2 regions of the Cytobacillus mangrovibacter genome follow, and region 1 is predicted to be linked to the other one. Evidence: riboswitches for the same ligand, from Rfam matches in the RefSeq annotation. Region 1 holds a riboswitch; the other holds the start of a gene.

Region 1 (5,847 bases):
GTTCATATTTAGCTATGGCAAGCTTCACATTCATCAATTTCTGTTTGTGAAGTGCTTCTTACATAATAAGTGGTTTTCAAACCTTGCTCCCAAGCTGCTAAATGGAGCTGTAATAGTTCTCTTGCTTTAATATCGTGACGGACATATAAGTTGAAGCTTATTGATTGGTCAATATGGCGCTGGCGAGCAGCATTTTGCTTAATGCTCCATAACTGGCTTAATTCATGCCGAACCCGACGGTAATAGTTATACGTATGATGATTTAAATCAGGAGCAGTGATTTTAAATTTAAAGTTTTTCTTTTCCTCCGCATATTCCACTGCATAAAGAGGGTCAATTCCGTCAGTTGAACCACCAATTTTTGCTGTCGAGGAATTTGGTGCAACAGCGAGCATCCAGCCATTTCGAACACCACATGCCTGTATTTTTTCTTGCAGCTTTCTCCAACGACCTGAAGTATAATTCTTCCGTTTAAAATAGGCTCCCGTCTGCCATTCAGAATGTGGAAATAGTCGATAGGCTCCTTTTTCTTGTGCTAATTCCATTGAAGCTAGAATCGTATAGTAAGCAATGTCCTCATATAATTCATTTGCAAAGTCAACTGCCTGGTCAGATTCCCAGTGAATTTCCTTGATTGCAAGTAGATGATGCCAGCCAAAGGTACCTAGTCCAACTGCACGATACTTTTCATTTGTCCATTTTGCTTGTCCAACAGAAATATTATTACAATCGATCGTGTTATCGAGCATTCGCATCTGTATACGGATCAGTCGCTCTAATATATTTGCTCTAACTGCATTTGGAAGGTGAATAGAAGAAAGATTACATACGACAAAGTCACCAGGCTTTCGAATAATGACAATATTTCCGTCTTCATCAAGATACTCTTTCTGAATAACTGTTGCAGACATATTTTGCATGATTTCTGTACATAAATTACTGCAATAAATCGAGGTGTAACCTTCGCCTCTAACATGTTTGTTCGGATTTTGTCGGTTTGCTTCATCACGATAGAACATATAAGGTGTACCAGATTCAAGCTGCGCAACCATGATGCGCGCCATAATATCCATTGCACGGTATGTCTTCCTCGGTAGAAGAGGGTGATTGACAGCATCCTCATATTTTTGGGTGAAGTAGCTGTTATCTGACTCATCATAAAAATCCTCAAGACCTAATGGGACGCCATTATCATCTTTCCAGCTCATGATTTGCTTAACCTGATGAGGACAGAAGGTATGCCATTCACCAATGCCTCTGCCTGACTGATCAACCTCTCTTAGTTTCTTCATGAATAAGTCAGGAATGGAGACTCCTGTGAAAATATCATGTGCTTTACGGCGCTCATCACCATTGTTTGTTTTTAAATCAAGAAAACCATTCATGATATCTTTATGAAATACATCTAGATAGATGGCGATAGCTCCTTGTCTCTGCCCTAATTGGTCAACACTGACTGCTGTGTCATTAATTAGTCTGATCCATGGGACAACACCTGAAGAGTTTCCTTTGAATTTCTTAATATCTGATCCTAGGGCACGGACCTTTCCGTAATAGATCCCAATACCACCGCCATCTTTGCTTAATCGGGCTATGTCCCAATTATTTAAATAAATACTGTCTAATGAATCGTCTACTGTATCGATAAAACAAGAGGAAAGCTGTCCATAACTTTTTCCAGCATTAGAAAGAGTGGGGGTAGCAACTGTCATGTATAAGTTACTTAATGCCCAATAAGCTTCTTTAATAAGTGAAAGTCGCTTAGATTTATCTTCATTTTTCATCAAAGTCATTGCAATAATCATGAATCGTTCCTGTGGCAATTCATACAAGTTTTTCTCATAATCTTTCGCAAGATAACGGTCAGTAAGAAGGAATAAGCCAACATAATTAAATAGATAATCTTTCTCAGGATCGATTTCTTTTCCTAATTCAATTATTTCGTCCTTTGTATATAAATCTAGTAAATCTCTTGAATAGATTCCTAGTTTGGTTAGGTCATTTATAAGCTCAAAGAAATCACCATATTTCAATCCTTTGTTATATCCTCTATTTGTTGCGGCCTTAGAATAAAGCTCATTTAAATATAAATGAGCAGCAAGAAAGGTCCATTGTGGCTGATCCATTGATATTTTGTTCAATGAATAGAGGAGTGCTTGTTCATTTGCTGCTTCTTCTGTTAAGTTTTGCTCTGACATTTTTTGCTCAAGTTCACGAATATCAATATTGAATGTGTCTGACGCTCTGTTAATCGTATGTAATACATTATCCAGTTCTGAATGGATCGTTGTTTTCATAAAAACCGCTCCTTTATAAATGCTTTTTTAGGCTTTTTTCATAACATTGTTCAACGTTGGTAAAGGTTGATTTTGTCGCTAGGAAACTTTTCAAGAACTACAATCTTCTAAAGAAGAGCACTTTTAAATAAATTTGCTTAATGCTTTATTTATTTCTGAAGAAAAATAAAAACCCATCGCTCAAGAAAGAGGATGGGTTTAACAAACGCTGATATTGTCACAGACTTAAAAAAGGTCTATAAAAAATACCCTCATTCTACCTTCCCAGCTCCCGAAGAAGATAACACGTTCTAAATATGGCAGGTCTCCTGACTTGTGCCTTAACCTACTTTAAGTCCTTCCCATCCGAGTGGACAGTGGTTCACTTATTTCGACGGCACTTACAGTTGCGGGAACAGTTCTGGAGTCACACCAGATTCCCTATTAAGTCTTAATAGACACCATATTTATAGGTTTATCACTGTATATTGTAGTATTAATGAAATGATAATACTATATATGTAACTTTCATTGATTATAAGCTAGATTAGAATTTTTTACAACTTTTTAATTTCCGTAAAGAGGAAACTTTAGTGTAAGTCTTTACTCACGTATTTTCCATAGTCTGGAACTGCTATTTGATCAAAGTCTTGAACTAATTTTCTTAAATTCGTTGACAATTCTTCACCTGACATAGGTAATCCATGTCCAGTAATTGCTAGATTCGGGTTTAAAGCTGCTAATTTACTTACTGAATTTTTGGCTGATTTCCAATCGGTTGTCAGATATCTTGGCGGTCCGTTTATCTCCTGTTCCTGGGTAAAAACTTTGTATAGTGAATCTTGCTTAACTGTTACAAAGGCATCACCAACAATAAGTGTGCGATCTTTTTCCCTAAAAAGCGAAACATGTCCTGGTGAATGTCCAGGAGTATGTATCCACTTAAAATCCGGCATAAATGGGATGCTTCCATCACTTGGAAGTTTTTCGATATGATTCCCTAAGTTAATCGGTTCATTAGGGAATAAGGGGGACATCTTCGCGACCAGTCCACCTTCAACTGATGGGTCTGGTTCAGGATATCTAAATTGGCCAGTTAAGAATGGAATTTCTAATTCATGTGCAAAAACGGGAACGTCCCAATGCTCGATTAATTCAATGATTGCTCCAACATGATCGAAATGCCCATGTGTTAGGATAATTGCTTTTGGGTGACTAGTTGGGCCATAACGTTCTTCGGCAACTGAGATGATCTCATTTGCTGAATGAGGCATTCCGGCGTCTACTAGAATATAATCGTTTGTTTTTGGATCACCGACGAAGATAATGTTAACAATCTGGATTGTATGAGCGTATACGTCAGGCAATAGCTGAAACCCAATGCCACTGCCGATTGAAGTGGCAGGAATAAATTTATAATCACTTCCATAATTCATTTCCTTATCCATCAATAATCATCCTCCTATGGAACAGCATATCGTTAGTGTTTCTTAATTTCCGTAAAATAATTAAATGAAAATAACTTAGTTATCTATTTTTCTATGGTTCATATGTAAAAAGTCACAGGAATACCGATAATAAAGTATACGATCTAAAAATGGGGGAAACAACATGAATGCAATACAACAGTTAAAATTAATGGATTTGAAAAGCAAGAATAAATTGATGCTCGTTACGTATTTGATTTCAACGATCCTTGGGCTGGTTGGCATGTTATCTTTAGCTCAAAACTCATTACAAAGTACCATATATATAATGCAAATACTGATCTACCCTCTTGCTTATTTTTTTGTGAATAAAACAGGGAAAGAGTTTTTATTTGCATACATCATGGTTATAGGGATGAATGTATGTACCTTAATACCAACCTTTTTAATGGGTGGTAATTTGTCTGGTGTTATAAGTGTATATTTCTTTACCATTTTTGCTGCGGTTCAGTTTAATAAAAGAATCTTTGGAATCGGTGTTGTTTTTGGTTTAATTATCCTTTTTTATAATAGCTTTTTTCCGACAGAACCCTATGCTTACATGAAAGCAGAATTCTCTTCATTTTTGATGATTTATATTTTTTCAGTTGTGCTGTTATCCGTATTAATTCATTTAAATGATAAACAATACAAAAAACTTCAAGAATTCATTAATCAGGCGGAATCTAATTCAAGAGCGAAGGAAGAACAAAAAGATCATCTCGAAAGGGAATTATTGAATATTGTCGAAAGTATAAGCAAAGTAAATGAAAAAATTCAATTCAGTGTTAATTCACAAGATGAGATGAGAATTGCAATTAATGAAGTTTCCGCAGGCAGTCAAATGCAAAGTGAACAAATTTCAAGTATTGCTCATAATGCGCATAATAATTTAGCTGTAATAAATAAAATGTTTCATTCAACAAGGGAGTTAATTGAGGATTCAATACAATCAAGTATTCTAGCTGAAGAAGGTCAAATTAAGGCAATGGATCTTAAAAAAGAGATGGACAATTTACAGATTATTATTGGAAACCTTAATGAGAACTTTTTATTGTTAACGAAGAAAATTGAAGAAACAAATCAATTCGCTAATCAAATAAAGCAAATTACTGAGCAAACAAATCTTCTTGCACTAAATGCTTCTATTGAGGCAGCTCGGGCTGGAGAAGCAGGGAAGGGATTCTCTGTTGTGGCCGAGGAAATTCGTAATTTAGCTGATACGACAAAAGGAATCACATTCAAGATTACCGAGAACCTTAATGAGGTTAACAAAACAAATGAACTGGCACAAGAAAATATGCATACTAGCAGCATCAATTTAAACCAGAGCGTCGACTCCTCAAATGAAGTGGGTGTGAAGTTCGCAGAATTAAATGCCATGCTAAAAAAGGTAAACTTAAAGTTTCAAGAGTTTGAAGTTCTTTCTAAAGAAGTTGGGGAAAATAGTGAAAGTGTAGAATCGTCTACAAATGAATTTGCAGCAATTATTGAAGAAGCAACTGCAAGCCTGGAGCAAGTAAGTGCTTCGATTGATACGTTAACAGCAGATAGTCGCTTAATTGCTGATTATATTGAACAAACGCTTGAAAGCGCTGAGAATATAAAGAAAACAGTTTAATAATAGTATGTAGTCTAGATAATTTATAAATTGAAAATGAGGGTAGGGGTGGTTCTGATGACTGGACATAGCCGGAATGATGATATTCTTTATATCATTTTATTATCTATTAAAAAGGGTAAACAATTAACAGAGTCAGTCATCCGCGAACATATTTCATTCTTAAGGAAGCTTGAGGACAAGAATCAGTTAGTTCTATGTGGGCCATTTCTTGATTATAAAGGCGGAATGATTATTATTCGGGCAAAATCAATGGATGAAGCAAAAGCAATAGCAATAGCTGAGTCCGATCCATTTATAATATCAGGATTAGAAGACTATGAAATTCGTACAATGGAGGTTTCATCTGAAGAAAATAACCATCTTGGTATGGGTTAAGACTGATTTACTGCTTTTGAATTTGTATCATAGAAGAATAATGAATCAATTGAAGCCATCATATACAGACATCAACTTGTATATGATGGCTTTCTTTTTCCAAATT
Region 2 (5,847 bases), on a different contig from region 1:
TTCCAGGACCAACAACGCCTGAGGACATTGTACGAAGTGGAATCGGGCATTGGAGGGCAATATACTCATCAGTAAATGTTAAAAGGGATTCATCAATCATAGGACTCCCTGTTTCTTCATCAAATGCCTCTGGGAGGAGAACCATCTGTGGCGCCGGCACTTTTGGATGTGGCTGCTTTTGTATTTTCGTATGATAGACCTTCTTAATTCTTTCCTCGCGCAGGACTTCATTCGGAATATGATTGATGTTGATCTTGCCATTTTCCAAAAGAAGCAGCCGATCACAATACAGCCCTGCTAAATTCAAATCATGAAAAATGGAGATAACGGTCAGCCCTCTTCCCCTTGTCCAGCTTTTCAATAAATCGAGCAGCTCTTTCTGAAAAGATAGATCCAGATGGTTTGTCGGCTCATCAAGCAGCAAGATTTCCGGTTCCTGTGCAAGTGCCTGTGCAAGAAAAACCCGCTGCCTTTCTCCACCAGACAATTCATGAATATAATGATTTTTAAAGTGAGCGACCCCTGTTTGTTCCATTGCCTGCATGACTATGCTGTCATCTTCATCAGACCATGTTTGAAACCAGCCTTTCTGATGGGCATACCGACCAAGCGAAACGGTCTCCTTAACTGTATAAGAAAATGATTGTGAAGAGTGCTGAGATAGAACTGCGATGATTGTCGCCAATTCCTTCGGTGTATACATCTTCAGGGATTTTCCTTTTAAGAAAACATCTCCACTTGAAAAAGGAAGAATCCCACTAAGCATTTTTAATAAGGTTGTTTTCCCACTGCCATTCGGCCCTAAGATTCCGAACAATTCACCCTTTTCTAATTCAAAGGAGACATTCTTTACAATGGCATCCCCGGAATATCCGCCTGTTAATCCCTGTACACTTAGCATCATCTATCCTCTTCTTTCCTTTCTTCTATTCATTAAAATAATCCCGAATACCGGTGCACCAATTAAGGCTGTGATCACACCAATCGGCAATTCTGAAGGAGAAATAAGCGTACGGGCTACTAGGTCAGCCAAAATGAGAAAGCCTCCTCCTGTTAGTATGGAAAGCGGCAATAAATGCTTATGATCCGGTCCCCATAGAAGTCTTGTTAAATGTGGGATAACGAGCCCGACAAAGCCAATTGTTCCTGATACAGCAACCGCCGCCCCCGTCAAAATTGAACCAGCAATTAGAATGATCTTCTTTCTCTTTTGGACATTCACACCGATATGCTGTGCTCTTTCTTCACCAAAAGACATCGCATTTAATTCTCTCGTGTTTATAAGAAGAAGAAAGGAGCCAATGATAAAGAATGGAAGAATAATTTTAATATATGCCCAGCCCCTCATTGAAACACTGCCGAGAAGCCAGCCAATAATTAGTCTTAGCTCCTCTCCTGTAAGCGCAATCATCATCGATATAATTGATCCTAAAAAGGAACTAAAGATGATCCCTGTTAGTATGATCGTTTCCACTTTCATCGATCGATCGATTTGACGGGCAAATAGCATAACGACAAAGATCGTAATAAAAGCAAATAAGATACTAAGCAATGGTAAGGTTAACAGCCCAACAAAAGGAATCGAAATACCAAAAAACATCGTTAATACCGCACCAACTGATGCACCAGAAGAGACACCTAGTGTATAGGGATCTGCGAGCGGATTCCTTAATAAACCTTGAAAGGCGGCTCCTGCAATTGCGAGAGACGCCCCAACTAACCCTGCTAAAATAACCCTTGGCAGCCGAATATTTAAGACAATATTCGTATACATGGGATCAATCTGTTCATTTGGTGACAGGCGGAAAATTTCTGCGCCAATTATTTTCAGAATATCTATAACAGAAACGGAAACCGTTCCAATTGATATCCCGAGCAGCATCGCAACCAATAGAAAGATAGCTGCAATTAAATAGGCGATCCCTTTATTATTTAAATATTTCAGGGTAAATAGCTTTTGCAAGTTCCTCTACTCCTTCAACAAGCCTTGGGCCTGTACGGGTAACCATATCAGAGTCTACATCGACCACTTGCTTATTTTTCACAGCAGTGATGTCTTGCCATCCATCTCTGCCCAGAACATTTCCAATAGGATCTTCTGTATAAAACCCATGAGTCGTAATAATAACATCTGGATTCCGCTCAATAACTGCTTCTGAGTCCAGTTGCACCCATCCTTCTTCAGTCACAATGTTATCAGCATGAATGATGTGGAGCATTTCGTTCATAAAAGTGTCAGATCCAACTGAAAAGATTTCTGGTGCTGGTGATACTTCAACAAAAACCTTTTTACGTTCTTCTGTTGTAATATCTGCTGCTTTGGCTATAATTGCTTCAAGCTTTTCTTTCATGTTCGCTGCTAGCTTCTCAGCCTCCTCTTTCTTTCCTGTTGCCGTACCAATCGTAATAATTGTTTCAAATACTTGATCAAAGTTTTCCGCATCATTTACGATGAACACAGCAATTCCTGCATCTCTTAACTGCTGCAGCCCTACTTCCACAGCATCAGCAGTTGATTCATGTGCAAGAACAAGATTCGGGCTTAATGAAATCACTTTCTCAACATTAAATTCCTGTCCGCCGACTTTTTCCTTGTCAGCTGCTTCTGCAGGATAATTATCAAAATCATTTACACCGACAATTTGCTCACCTAATCCCAATTCGAATGCAATCTCCGTGTTACTTGGAATAAGAGAAACAATTTTCTCCGGTTTTGCATCGATGATAACCTCATTATCGAGAGCGTCCTTTATTGTAACGGGAAAGGCAGACTCTTCCTTGACTTGTTGCGTTTCTTTATCTTTGGTATTCGCATTTTCATTTGGCTCTTCCGTATTTCCACCACAGCCTGCCAATACACCGACAGCTAGAAGCATTGCGAATAATAATGAATATAATTTTTTCATCTTATCTTTCCTCCCTAAATTAAAAAAACATCCCCACAGTTGAAATGGAGATGTTTGAATAGTCATACGCTCGAAAAAAAAATATGAATCCAGTCAAACACCTCCTATCCTCGTAGGTTTATGGTGCGTAAAGATTGGCAGGTTTCCTGGCTTATGGTCATTGCCTTCCTGCGCCTTCCCATACATGCTTGTACAGTGGCAAATGCAGTTAGCTCCCATTTACAGTGGCGGGACCGCGTTGGAATTACACCAACTTCCCTTTTTAAGTCTTCAAAAAAATACTTTTTGTCAGACACCTAATCTTTATATGTATGAAATTTTCCGCTAATTCCGATTATACACGATTATGTTCAAAATGGAGTATTCATATTTAATATTTTCCGGATTGACGTATAAATGTAGATTTTGTCCAATACTACCTGAGGACGTATGTAATCCTTAGTGAATTTAGTTGATCATTCAGCTGATAGCAAGGGGATTAAATAAAAAAAGAGCCGATAATTTATCATTTACCGGCCGTAAACTTTCCATTCTCGTGACTTTTTATCAATAACAAGCTTCGCATCACATGGTTCTTTGATAATATTCAAGTATTCCTCATACATATCATCCATATTCGAAAAGTCCCCAATCGTCCAAATTGGGATTTCAATATTTGTACGGCTTTGTTCAATATCTTTAATTGAGAGAATAACGCCTTCCCTCAGCAATGGTTTTAACTGACGAAGAATATCACTTGAAATGGATGGATATGTCCTCTTCTTCTTCATCCCAAGCAATGACTTTTCAACTTTTGTCTGACTCAATTTCCCTGGAATGACCTCTCCCATCATCCGGTAAAAATCACTGAAATCACGATAGTATGTCTTATTAAACCAACCATCATCATGTGCCAAATAGACATACCTGTTGCTTAGATGATTATAAAAAGGCAGCTTTAGGTGCTCTTTCAAATGGCCTAAGTAAAGCAGCTCCGCGATTGCCTGGCTTGGCAATTCATTTAAAGCCTCTTCCTCTTCAAAATCAATCCAGCAGAAATCACCATATCCATACACATCATCATCCATAAGCTTCTTCAGCTTGTCATTTGATACAAACTCATGCAATGTATGCCTATTAAAATCACCATCCTCAAAATGATGCTTCAACAATAGAAGATGATTTAATGATTGGAATAAGGCTTGAGCAAACTCTTCAAATTCAATTCCGTATGTGATCGTATAGTGCTCACGTTCATTTATATAAATATAAATAATATCACGAATAACTTGGTTCCTTTTTTTCAATGGTGAAACCTCCGAACATTAGATAACTGGTTTGGTTCTTTTATTTCAATCATATCAAAGTATTGCTAGCTTTTCCTGTTTATTTCATTTACATTAACCATAACACATTTCGTTCAGCCACAAAATTTTTTATCATTATCGTGGCATTATAATATAGATATAGAGTCCGATGGAAGGAGTGTGAGAAGTTTGATTCAAAGCATGACCGAAAATCAGATTACTCTTCACATCATAAAAACATTAAAAGAAAATAAAAAAACTGACTTTGAACTAATTCTTGATGAATTGCAGCCCTACGATATCGCTCATATTTACGAAAACCTGCCAGAAAAGCATAAAACCCGCTTTCTGCTCTTTATGAATACTGATCGGCTCGCAGACTTGCTGGAAGAGCTGAACAAAGAAATACAGCTTGATGTGTTAAATAAACTTGGGATTGAAAAAACAGGTAAAGTCCTTGATTTAATGGACAATGATGATTTAGCTGTTCTCTTAGATGATCTATCACCTGAGAAAATTACTTCCCTCCTCTCCGGAATGAAGAAAAGCGAATCTGCTATTGTACAAGATATCATGAATTATCCGCCTGAAACGGCAGGAAGAATCATGACAAACCGTTTCGTATGGATAAGGGATTACTTTACAGTGAGCGACGCCGTTGGAAAGTTGAAGTCTTTTGCCGAATTTGCAGAAACAATCAATTATTTGTATGTCATTGACCAGGATCGAAAGCTTGTAGGGGTTGTTTCTTATCGGGACCTCTTGATAGCTGAACCGGGTGAAGAGATCAGAAATGTCATGTATGAACGTGTTATTGCCGTAACTGTAACCACAGACCAAGAAGAGGTTGCAAGACTTGTTGAGAAATATGACTTTCTCGCTATCCCTGTTGTTAATGAAGAGAATGTTTTAATGGGAATTGCTACCGTTGATGATATTATTGATGTTGTCATTCAAGAAGCGAACGAAGATATTGAGAAGCTTTCAGCTACAGGAAAATCCATTGACTTTGAAACGAAGGCTTTTGTTGCAGCTTACCGAAGACTTCCATGGCTCATTTTACTCTTATTCATCGGCATTTTATCTGGGAGTATAATTAGCGGCTATTCAAGAACGCTAGAAAAAGTTGTTGCACTTGCCTTCTTTATGCCAATGATCTCAGGGATGACTGGAAATACAGGTACACAGTCGCTTGCCGTCGTTGTCAGGGGACTGGTCTCCAATGATATTGATAAAAAAGTGATCATGCGACTAGTAATGAGGGAATTTGGAGTAAGTTTAATAATTGGATTTGTTTGCGGAATTCTCATTTCTCTTATTGCCTTCTTTTGGCAAGGAAATGCCGTTTTAGGTGCAGTTGTCGGCCTTTCCCTTTTTCTGACCCTGATCATCGGGACTCTTGCTGGAACGATTATTCCACTCATATTATACCGCCTGAATATTGATCCTGCAGTTGCCTCAGGACCACTTATTACGACATTGAATGATATTTTCTCCCTTGTCACCTATTTTGGCATTGCCACTATTTTTATTAACCACTTAATGTAACGCACGCACGGATGTATGATCCGTGCTTTTTTAGAAACCATTCACCCGCTTTATACGTCTTATAAGGTGTAAATATTTGCAATTAAAAGGATGATGAAAATACATTG

The links. A riboswitch is a leader RNA that binds a small molecule or an ion and turns the genes downstream of it on or off. The one in region 1 is predicted to bind cobalamin.
Region 2: another riboswitch for cobalamin. It lies ahead of ACFYKT_RS21645 (ABC transporter substrate-binding protein); the one in region 1 lies ahead of ACFYKT_RS05890 (ribonucleoside-diphosphate reductase subunit alpha).

Annotation. Positions count from the first base shown of each region.
Region 1 is NZ_JBIACJ010000002.1:492,069-497,915, forward strand. Features, by position in the region: gene ACFYKT_RS05890 (ribonucleoside-diphosphate reductase subunit alpha) at 9-2,297, opposite strand; cobalamin riboswitch at 2,579-2,757, opposite strand; gene ACFYKT_RS05895 (MBL fold metallo-hydrolase) at 2,867-3,724, opposite strand; gene ACFYKT_RS05900 (methyl-accepting chemotaxis protein) at 3,888-5,363, shown strand; gene ACFYKT_RS05905 (YciI family protein) at 5,421-5,741, shown strand.
Region 2 is NZ_JBIACJ010000022.1:36,815-42,661, forward strand. Features, by position in the region: gene ACFYKT_RS21635 (adenosylcobinamide amidohydrolase) at 1-901, opposite strand, end outside; gene ACFYKT_RS21640 (FecCD family ABC transporter permease) at 905-1,882, opposite strand; gene ACFYKT_RS21645 (ABC transporter substrate-binding protein) at 1,929-2,906, opposite strand; cobalamin riboswitch at 3,026-3,222, opposite strand; gene ACFYKT_RS21650 (hypothetical protein) at 3,416-4,192, opposite strand; gene mgtE (magnesium transporter) at 4,382-5,740, shown strand.